2 regions of the Mesorhizobium sp. M0166 genome follow, and region 2 is predicted to be linked to the other one. Evidence: riboswitches for the same ligand, from Rfam matches in the RefSeq annotation. Region 2 holds a riboswitch; the other holds the start of a gene.

Region 1 (5,481 bases), on a different contig from region 2:
CCGACCATCCGAGGACGTCGGCAAGCAGCAGCGCGGCGCGCTGCCTGGGCGGCAAATCCTGGATGGCGGCGACGAAGGCGAGCTGGACGGCCTCGCGGCTCTCGTAACGGGCTTCCGGACCTGGCTCGCTGCCGGCAATGTCTGGAAGCTCGGCGTCGGGGTAGGGCTCCAGCCAGGCGATGTCGGCTACCGGCCCGCCTATGGCCGCTCCGTGCGAGGGCGGCCGTCCGGGTTCCCGGAGAATGCGGTGCGCCCTCGACCTCGCCTTGATGGCGTTGAGGCAAGCGTTGGTCGCGATCATGTAGAGCCAACCGCGAACCGAACCTCGCCCGTCGAACTCCGACCTGGCGCGCCAGGCGCGAAGCAACGTGTCCTGGACGAGGTCGTCGGCCTCGTGCAACGAACCCATCATGCGATAGCAATGCAGCTTGAGCTCGCGGCGATGGGCGGCCGTGACCTTCTCGAAGGCCAGCCGATCGAGGATCGGCTGGCCTGCTGGTTCCAGAGGTGGTTGAGCGTCTGTCATGCTACTTTCGGGCTGCATCCGGATTCCGGGTCAGGTTCGCATTACGCGCGCCTCAGGCGGCCGGGGCAAGCCCGCTACCGCTCACCATGAAGGAACTGCCTTGCGGCTGACCGGTGGCCAGCGCGACCACCGCCCGTCCGACATCGGCCGGCGTTTGCATGTCGGTCATGGCGGCGATGAAGTCCGCCGGCTGGATGCCCATATAGGCCGCGATGCTGTCGACGCCGGCCTTGCCCACGCCGGTCTCCGGCATGATGCGCATCGGCGCGAGCGCCATGAAGCGCAGGCCGAGGCCAAGTCGATCGGCCTCCTTCTGGCTATGACCGGCCAGGAACATCTGCATGCGTTTTGCGCCGGCATAGCCGCCGGCGTTCGGTGGTCCGCCGGTCAAGGCCGCGCCGCTGGAGATCAAGACGATCCGGCTCCCCGGCTTGAGCGGACGCCGCAGAGCGGCCCGGCAAAACAGGAACGACGCCTTGACGTCCGTGTCCCAGTTTGCCGAGAACGCCTTCCAGTTCTGTTCGCGCACCGGCGCGGAAGGCGCCAGCGCGCCTGCGCAGATCACCAGCACGTCCGGCTCCAGCGCGCCGAATACCTTGTCGGGGGCGGAGTCCACCGTCGCATCGACCGCGAGCGTCTTCACGCCCGAGACCTCCCAGGCAAATTGCGCCAGGGCCTGTTTTCCGCGGGCGACGGCCAGCACCGTCGCTCTCTCCTTGAGGGCGGCCTCCGCGATCGAGCGGCCGACACCACGGCTGCCTCCGACGACGACGACATTCTGATTTTGCAACGATCCCATGGATCACCTCTCTGTTCCCGGCCGCCGGACCATCCAGGCGCGCTCATCGATAAGGACAGCGCAGGCGCGCCAAAATCATCGGTGCCAGGCAGAAATATCTTCAGGTGACGGCAGCGGCGCGCCGGTTTTGTATTCAGTGTCATTACCTCTGGGGTAATCGACCAGCGCACTAGGTCTCGGCAAACTGCTCCCATCAAGCCGGTTGTCCGGCTTTCGACCATCAGGGAGTTACGCCATGACCGCCTACGCCGTCGCCCATATGCGCCAGGTCACGCCGGGGCCGCAGATCGTCGAGTACCTGCACAAGATCGATGCCACGCTGGAGCCGTTTGGCGGGCGTTTCGTGGTGCACGGAGGCGAGGTGGAAGTCGTTGAAAACACCTGGCCGGGTTACCTCATAATCATCGAGTTCCCCGACAGGCAGCAGGCGCGCGCATGGTACGACTCGCCCGCCTATCAGGAGATATTGCCGCTGCGCACCGGCAATTCCCAATCCGACGTGGTCTTGGTCGACGGCGTCCAGCACCCGCACAAGGCCACCGACGTTCTCGAATAAGGGGGCGATTTGCTACGGTTGGCTTTTATCGTTTCAACAGGAACACCGCCTGCTGGCCGAAAAAGTTCCAGAACCACCACGGCATCGAGAAGCCGATCCGCTGACCGTTGGCGTCGAGCGCGGTTGCCTTTTCCACCGTCGCGCCAAGCTCGTCGCACAGATTGACGAAATCGCGAATGGTGCAGAAATGGATGTTGGGCGTGTCGTACCAGGAATAGGGCAGGTCCTTGGTCACCGGCATGCGGCCGTTGAAGAGCAGCGAAAAGCGCACCCGCCAATGGCCGAAATTGGGGAAGGAGACGATGGCGCGATTGCCGATCCGGAGTAACTCGTCGAGCACCAGCTTCGGATTGCGGGTCGCCTGCAAGGTCTGCGACAAGACGACGAAATCAAAACCCTTGTCGGGATAGAATTGGAGATCCTTGTCGGCATCGCCCTGGATGACCGACAGGCCCCGCGCCACGCATTCGTTGACGCCGCGCTGCGACAGTTCCAGCCCGCGGCCGTCGACCTTCTTGGTCTCCTGCAGCAATTCGAGCAGCAGGCCGTCGCCGGAACCGACGTCCAGCACCCGCGACTGCGGCGGGATGAGATCGGCGACGACTTCGAGGTCGACGCGCTGGGCGCGGTTGACGCTCATGCGTTCGGCTCTTGCCTGGCGCATGGTCCTGATCCGAAAAGTCTGCAACTTTTCGGGGTCATGCGCCAAGCCCTCTCGCGCGCGCGGCCGAGGCGATGAAGCCTCTGATGGCGGCGAACAGTTCCGGCTCGTCGAGCAGGAAGGCGTCGTGGCCGCGGTCGGTCTCGATCTCGACGAACGAGACCGAGGCGCCGGCCGCGTTCAGCGCGTGCACGACCGAGCGGCTCTCCTCGGTCGGGAACAGCCAGTCGCTGGTGAACGAAACCAGGCAGAAGCGCGTCTTGGTGCCGGCGAAGGCATCGGCCAGACGGCCGCCATGGTCGGCGGCGAGATCGAAATAGTCCATCGCCCGGGTCATGTAGAGATAGGAGTTGGCATCGAAGCGGTCGACGAAGGTCATGCCCTGATGGCGCAGATAGCTCTCGATCTGGAAGTCGGCATCGAAGCCGAAGGTCAGCGCTTCGCGGTCCTGCAGGTTGCGGCCGAACTTGCGGTGCAGCGCTGCTTCCGACAGATAGGTGATGTGGGCGGCCATGCGCGCCACAGCCAGCCCCTTTTCCGGCCGCTTGCCATGCTCGAAATACTTGCCGCCATGCCAGTCGGGGTCGGCCATCACCGCTTGCCTGCCGACCTCGTGGAAGGCGATGTTCTGCGAGGAATGGCGGGCGCCGGTGGCGATCGGCAGCGCCGAGAAAACGCGCTCGGGATAGCTGGACGCCCATTGCAGCACCTGCATGCCGCCCATCGAGCCGCCCAGCACGCTGAACAGCTGTTCGATCCCGAAATGCTCGACCAGCATCAACTGCGCCCGCACCATGTCGCGGATGGTGATGATCGGCAGGTCGAGCCCGTAAGGCTTGGCGGTGGCGGGATTGGTCGAGGCGGGGCCGGTGGAGCCGAGGCAGCCGCCGATGACGTTGGACGAGATGACGAAGAAACGGTCGGTGTCGATGATCTTGCCGGGGCCGATCAGCACTTCCCACCAGCCCGGCTTGCCGGTCACCGGATTGGTGTTGGCGACGTGCTGGTCGCCGGTCAGCGCATGGCAGACGAGGATTGCATTGGAGCGGGCGTCGTTGAGCGTGCCATAGGTCTGGTAGGCGATCTGGAACGGCGACAGCAGCGTGCCGGCGTCGAGCTTGAGCGGCTTGTCGGCGCCGAAACGCAACACCGGGCTCGACGGCTGGTCGGCCTCGTTGTTGGTTTTTCGCGCGCGCAAAGCGACCATCACATCTCCTTGCCCGGCCTTCAGCTGTCCACCGGTCTGGGCAACAGCCAGCCAGGGCAACAAAAAACCGGCCATGCCTTCGCAAAGCCGGTTACAGGATGCAAACGGCCCTTTAGCAAGTTGTTTAACGTGGCTGCAAGCCGACCGGCCAAATCACCACGGAACTTTCGCTGCTCTTCTAGGACTGACGCATGGCTTCGTCAACGGCAAGTTCTTGATCCCGAATTGCCGCCCCTCGACATTCCGGGCCACGGCTTGTATTTCCGCTGCGGCCTCCGGATGGAGGCACTCTCGACGGATTTCATGGAATGAGCCAGACACCGGATCAGACACGTCCAAGGCCCCGCGCCGGCATCATGGAGATCGAAGCCTATGTGCCCGGCAAGAGCGCGGCGCCTGAAGGTGTCGCCAAGGTCCACAAATTGTCGGCGAACGAAAACCCGCTCGGCCCTTCGCCAAAGGCGATAGAGGCCGCGCGCGCGGTCGCCGACAAGCTCGCGGTCTATCCCGACGGCAGCGCCAGGCGCCTGAGGGAAGCGATCGCGGAGGTGCACGGGCTCAACCCGGCGAACATCGTCTGCTCCAACGGCTCCGACGAGATTCTGGGCCTGCTTGCGCAGACCTACCTCGCGCCCGGCGATGAAGCCATCATCACCGAACACGGCTTCATGGTCTACAAGATCTACATACAGTCGGCCGGTGCCGTCCCGGTAACGGTCAAGGAGACCGATGAACGCGCCGACATCGATGCGATCCTAGCCGCGGTGACGCCGCGCACCAGGATCATCTTCCTTGCCAATCCAAACAATCCAACCGGCACCTACGTGCCGTTCCAGGAGGTGCGCCGCCTGCATGCCGGCCTGCCGCGAAACGTGCTTCTGGTGCTGGATGCCGCTTACGCCGAATACGTCCGGCGCAACGACTATGAAGCCGGCGTCGAGTTGGTGGGCAGCGCGGAAAACGTGGTCATGACCCGCACCTTCTCCAAATTGGGCCTGGGCGGCGCGCGGATCGGCTGGATGTATGCTCCAATGCACGTCATCGACGCGATCAACCGCGTGCGCGGGCCTTTCAACGTCAATGCGACGGCGATCGAGGCCGGCATCGCGGCGATCCGCGACCGCGCGCACATCGAACGCAGCGTCGCGCATAACGAGACCTGGCTGGCCTGGCTGAGCGAGCAATTGGCGGGGCTTGGGCTGCGGGTGACGCCGAGCGTCGGCAATTTCATCCTCATCCACTTTCCCGAGGACAAAAAGCATTCGGCGGCGGCCGCCGACGACTACCTCAGCCAGCGCGGCTACATATTGCGGCGCGTTTCCGGCTACGGTTTTCCCAACGCGCTGCGCATGAGCATCGGCACCGAAGAGGCCAATCGCGGCGTTGTCGCAGCACTCGCGACATTCCTGAAAAGCTAGAGCACCATGACTTCACCGATGTTCGAAAAGATCGCGCTGGTCGGCATCGGCCTGATCGGCTCGTCACTGGCCCGCGTCATCCGCCGCGAGGGGCTCGCCGGCCAAGTCGCGATTTCGACGCGCAGCGACGCGACGCTGGCAAGGGCGAGCCAACTCGGCCTTGGCGACACCTACACGACGGATGCCAAAGAGGCGGTTCGCGACGCCGATCTGGTTATCGTTTCGGTGCCGGTCGGCTCTTCAGGTACGGTCGCCGAGGAGATCGCGCCGGCGCTGAAGAAGGGCGCCATCCTCACCGATGTCGGCTCGACCAA
Region 2 (5,481 bases):
CCTATCACCGAATACCGAGCTTCATCGTCACACTGGCGGGCATGCTGATCTTCCGCGGCATCTGCCAGGCGCTGCTGGGTGGCGGGTCTTCGGTGGGGCCGCTCCCCGTCGGCTTCAAGGCGCTCAGTTCCGGCTTCATTCCGGACCTGATCGGCCCATTGACGCTGATACCGCCAACCGTGAACGCCGCCGGCAAAACCATTGTCGGCAGCGGCCTGACGCTGCACCTGACGACGATCGTGATCGGCCTCGTCGCCGTGCTCGCCTATGCCTATTTCGGGCTCAGGGCACGGCGCACCCGCGAGAAGCATGGCTACGAAGCCGAGCCCTTCTCGCTGTTCGTCGTCAAGACCCTGGTGATCAGCGCGCTGGCGCTGTTTCTCGTCTACCAATTCGCCACCTACAGGGGCCTTCCCATCGTTCTCATGGTGATGGGCGTGCTGATCGCGTTGTTCGTCTTCGTTACCAAACGCATGACGATCGGCCGTCGCATCTATGCGATGGGCGGCAATGCCAAGGCAGCCCAGCTATCGGGCATCAAGACCGAACGGCTGACGTTGATGGTGTTCATCAATATGGGCGTACTGTCGGCACTCGGCGGCCTGATTATCGCTGCGCGCCTGGGGCAGGCTGTGCCGGCGGCCGGCCTCGGCAGCGAGCTTGACGTCATCGCCGCGGTGTTCATCGGTGGCGCTTCGGCGATGGGCGGCGTCGGCCAGGTCATCGGCGCGGTGGTCGGCGGTTTCATCATGGGCGTCATGAACAACGGCATGTCGATCATGGGCGTCAATGTCGACTGGCAGCAGGTGGTAAAAGGCCTGGTGCTGCTCGGCGCCGTCGTCTTCGACGTCTACAACAAGAACAAGGCTTGAGAGGCAACCAGGAGGCATACGGGTCACATCGCGGCGCTGCCGGGCGGCGCAAAAAAGTCCCCCGAGGGACCTGATCCGCGAGCGCAATCCGGACGAAGAATTTCAACCGAGGCGCGGACAGGGTCCGGGCCACGCAGGGTAGGGTTTGCCGCCAAAGGCAGGCCAGCCCGCAATTCAGAGAGGGTTACCATGCTGATCTCACAGATCCTCGACGACGCCGAGACGATCCGCGTCGTTGCCCGCAACAGCGGCAAGACCCGCGTCATTAACGGCGCCCGCAGCGTCTATTCGCTGGCGATGGAGGCCGCGCGCACCGGCAGCGGGCTTGTCGCCCTGATCGAGCGCAAGGGCTTCGGCGAAACCGTCGATCTCGACGCAGCCTACAAGAAGGGCCGGCTGCTGTCGCCGATCAACCATCCCGATCCGGCCCATCTCCATCTCACCGGCACCGGGCTGACGCATCTCGGCTCCGCCGCGACCCGCGATTCGATGCACAAGAAGCTCAGCACGGACGGCGAGGAACAGCTGACCGATTCCATGAAGATGTTCCGCATGGGGCTTGAGGGCGGTAAGCCGGCGAAAGGCCAGATCGGCGTGCAGCCGGAATGGTTCTACAAGGGCAACGGCACCATGGCAGTGGCGCCCGGGGCCGCGCTTATGTCGCCCGCCTTCGCCCAGGACGCCGGGGAGGAGCCGGAAATCGCCGGTATCTATGTGATCGGCGACGACGGCGCCCCGTTCCGCGTCGGCTTCACGCTGTCGAACGAGTTTTCCGACCACGTCACCGAGCGCGTGAACTATCTCTTCCTTGCCCATTCCAAGCTGCGCAACGCTTCGTTCGGCCCGGAGATCCTGATCGGCGATCTGCCGTCCGATATCCGCGGCGCTTCACGTATCCTGCGCGACGGCAAGCTGCTTTGGGAAAAGCCGTTCCTGTCGGGCGAGGCGAACATGTCGCACACCATTGGCAATCTCGAGCATCACCACTTCAAATACTCGGCCTTCCGCCAGCCGGGCGACGTGCATGTGCACATGTTCGGCACGGCGACGCTGTCCTTCGCCGACGGCGTCAGGACCGAGGCCGGCGACGTGTTCGAAATCGAGGCCCCTGATTTCGGCCTGCCTCTGCGCAACCCGCTTGAAATCGAGCAGCCGGTGAAGGTCGCGGTGAAGGCGCTTTGAGGCGTCGATGACAGCGTGATCTCCCCCCTCGTGGGGGAGATGGCAGTTCCAACCTCAGCGCGCGGCGCGGAAATGCTTGGACAGTTTCAGGCCCTGCGCCTGATAGTTCGAGCCGAGGTCTGTGCCGTAGAGCGCTTGCGGCCGTTTCAGCATGTGCTCGTAGATCAGCCGTCCGACGATCTGGCCGTGGTCGAGGATGAACGGCACTTCGTGGCTGCGTACCTCGAGCACCGCCCGGCTGCCGGTGCCGCCTGACGCCGAATGACCGAAACCCGGGTCGAAGAAACCCGCATAATGGACGCGGAACTCGCCGACCAGCGGATCGAAGGGCGTCATTTCGGCGGCGTAGAGCGGCGGCACATGCACCGCCTCGCGCGACACCAGAATATAGAATTCGTCCGGATCGAGCACCAGTTCGCCGGCGCCGCTCTTGTAGAGCGGCTCCCAGAAATCGACTACATCCTGCGCGGCGCGCTTGTCGACGTCGACCAGGCCGGTGTGGTGCTTGCCGCGATAGCCGACCAGCCCATCCTTGTCGCCGTCGAGGTCGATCGACAGCGCGATGCCGCCGCCTGAGATGTTGGGCGGTTCAGTGGCGACCAGCATCTCGGCGCGGTGCAGTTCGTGCAGGTCGCTTTCCGACAAGAGCGCATTGCCGGTGCGGAACCTGATCTGCGACAGCCGCGAGCCGGTGCGAACGACAATCGGGAAGGTGCGCGGGCTGACCTCCAGATAGAGCGGACCTTCATAGCCGGCGGCGATCTTGTCGAACTCGTGGCCACGGTCGGTCATCACCCGAGTGAAGATATCGAGCCGTCCGGTCGAGCTTTTCGGGTTGGCGGAGGCGGAAATATGCGCGGGCAGCGCCAGGCTTTCGAGCAGCGGCACGATGTAGACGCAGCCGGTTTCCAGCACGGCACCTTCGGCGAGGTTGATCTCGTGCAGCTTCAGCCGGTCGAGCTTGTCGACAACCCTGTGGTCCGGGCCGGGCAAGAAGGAAGCACGCACCCGCCAAGCCTTGTCGCCGAGCCTGAGGTCAAGGCTGGCCGGCTGGATCTGATCGGCATCGAGCGTGCGCGGCGATTTTAGCGCGCCCGTCTGGAACAGCGCGGAAATATCCTGATCGGGAAGAATGCCTGTCTGCCGCAAGGGTCTGGCTCCGTTCGAACGCCGGGCGAGGTCTTGTTCTGTCGCAGGTCCGACCATGGACGCCTTTGGCACCTGCTTGGTACAACCCTCTTAATCATGCCGGCAATTGACGCAAGCGTGGCGCGGGTCTAAAGCTCGTTATCCCGTGGTGATTTGGCCGGTCGGCTTGCAGCCACGTTAAACAAGTCGCTAAAGGACCGTCGGGCCGCAAGGCCATATGGACCGGTTGCGACTTTCGCGACCGGTTTTTTGTTGTTTGGACCAATTTTGGTGTTTGGATAGAATGATGACCAAGAAGCGCGACTGGAAGCCTCAGACCGCACTCGTGCATGCCGGGACGCTGCGTTCCAGCTTCGGCGAGACCTCCGAGGCGATGTATCTCACCCAAGGGTATGTCTACGAGACGGCGCAAGCGGCGGAAGCCCGCTTCAAGGGCGAGGAGCCAGGCTTCATCTATTCGCGTTATGCCAATCCGACCGTCGACATGTTTGAAAAACGCATGTGCGCACTGGAAGGAGCCGAGGACGCGCGCGCCACTGCATCCGGCATGGCGGCGGTGACGGCAGCATTGCTGTGCAGCGCCAAGGCTGGCGACCATATCGTGGCGGCGCGCGCACTGTTCGGCTCCTGCCGCTGGGTGATCGAGACGCTGGCGCCGAAATACGGCATCGAGGCAACGCTGGTCGACGGCACAGACATCGCCAATTGGCAAAAGGCGGTCAAGCCGAACACCAAACTGTTCTTCCTGGAAAGCCCGACCAATCCGACGCTGGAGGTGGTCGACATCGCCGCCGTCGCGGCACTTGCCAATTCGATCGGCGCCAGGCTGATCGTCGACAATGTCTTCGCCACGCCCTTGCAGCAGAAACCCCTGCAGCTCGGCGCCCACATCGTCGTCTACTCCGCGACCAAGCATATTGATGGCCAAGGGCGCTGCCTTGGCGGCATCGTTCTGTCGGACAAGAAGTGGATCGACGAGAACCTGCATGACTATTTCCGCCACACCGGCCCCAGCCTCTCGCCCTTCAATGCCTGGACGCTGCTGAAAGGCCTGGAGACGCTGCCGCTGCGCGTACGCCAGCAGACGGAAAGTGCCGGCCGCATCGCGGATTTCCTCGCCGAGCGCCCGCAAATCGCCCGCGTCATCTATCCCGGTCGCGCCGACCACCCGCAAGCGGCCGTGGTCAAGAAGCAGATGTCGGGCGGCTCGACGCTGATCTGCCTGGATGTGAAGGGCGGCAAGCAGGCGGCCTTTGCCTTCCAGAACGCACTCGAAATCGTGCTCATTTCCAACAATCTCGGCGACGCCAAGAGCCTGATCACCCATCCGGCGACGACGACGCACAAGAACTTGACCGATGAGGCCCGCGCCGAGCTCGGCATCGGACCGGGCACGCTCAGGCTGTCAGTCGGCCTTGAGGACGCCGACGATCTGCTCGAAGACATCCAGCAGGCGCTGAGAGTTGCCGGATAAGGGCTGGACGAACAGAGGCGAGCGGGGACGCGCCGATCAGGCGCCGGACGGGGTCTGTTCCAGCTCCGCGACGGCCTTGCTCTGGATAGTCATCACATTGCCTCGCCAATCGACGGCGCCGCTCAGCCATCCGCGCGCCCAAATGGCGGGAAGCATCAGGTCTCGCGCCATCATCGCCGGGATCGTGCGCAGCGACAGGTGCCATCCCTTGGCCGAGGCCAAGGCGCATTCCGGCAGGTAGGCCGCGACCAGCACGGCGGTGGCGGTGGCCGGCAGGCTGACGCCGGCGTCAGCCGCGGCAACCAGCGCAAGCACCAGCGGCGGTGCCGCGCCGATCAGGATTTCGGGGGCAAAGAACAGTGCAAAGGTGACGCGGCGCAGCCGCGCCCAGCGCGCCTGCCGCGACCAGATCTCGCCAAGCGTGCGCCGGCCGAGCGGCTGTTCGAAGGGCGAGGCGACAAGATTGACCCGCAGTCCGAGCCGGTTGACCAGCTTGGTCGCGGCGGCGTCCTCGGCGATCTCGGCAGCAAGCGCGCGGATGCCACCATTGGCGTCGAGCATGGGCTTGTTCCACAACATGCTCTTGCCCTGGGCGAAGCCGAGGCCGAGCGCCGCTCCAGCGTACTGCCAGCGCGCCTGCAGCGTGTTGAGAAAGGCGCATTCTACCTCCCCCCAGAAGCCGTCCGGCCGCGAGCCGATCGGCGTCGAGCAGACGAGGCCGGTGTCGTGCCGCCACGCCGCCATCAGGTGCTGGACGTAATCGCTCGGCATAAGCACGTTGGAATCGGCAAGGATGACCCAGCG

What was found. Region 2 has a riboswitch for S-adenosylmethionine ahead of NKJ46_RS08995 (O-succinylhomoserine sulfhydrylase). Riboswitches for the same ligand answer to the same signal wherever they lie in the genome.
Region 1: another riboswitch for S-adenosylmethionine. It lies ahead of metX (homoserine O-acetyltransferase MetX); the one in region 2 lies ahead of NKJ46_RS08995 (O-succinylhomoserine sulfhydrylase).

What each region holds. Positions count from the first base shown of each region.
Region 1 covers NZ_JAMYTD010000035.1:42,016-47,496, reverse strand. The annotation lists gene NKJ46_RS27115 (RNA polymerase subunit sigma-70) at 1-526, opposite strand, end outside; gene NKJ46_RS27110 (SDR family NAD(P)-dependent oxidoreductase) at 579-1,325, opposite strand; gene NKJ46_RS27105 (DUF1330 domain-containing protein) at 1,561-1,881, shown strand; gene metW (methionine biosynthesis protein MetW) at 1,907-2,521, opposite strand; gene metX (homoserine O-acetyltransferase MetX) at 2,580-3,749, opposite strand; SAM riboswitch at 3,842-3,919, opposite strand; gene hisC (histidinol-phosphate transaminase) at 4,058-5,167, shown strand; gene NKJ46_RS27085 (prephenate/arogenate dehydrogenase family protein) at 5,174-5,481, shown strand, end outside.
Region 2 covers NZ_JAMYTD010000005.1:141,076-146,556, forward strand. The annotation lists gene mmsB (multiple monosaccharide ABC transporter permease) at 1-872, shown strand, start outside; gene araD1 (AraD1 family protein) at 1,062-2,054, shown strand; gene NKJ46_RS08990 (2'-deoxycytidine 5'-triphosphate deaminase) at 2,109-3,260, opposite strand; SAM riboswitch at 3,339-3,416, shown strand; gene NKJ46_RS08995 (O-succinylhomoserine sulfhydrylase) at 3,487-4,677, shown strand; gene NKJ46_RS09000 (ceramide glucosyltransferase) at 4,714-5,481, opposite strand, start outside.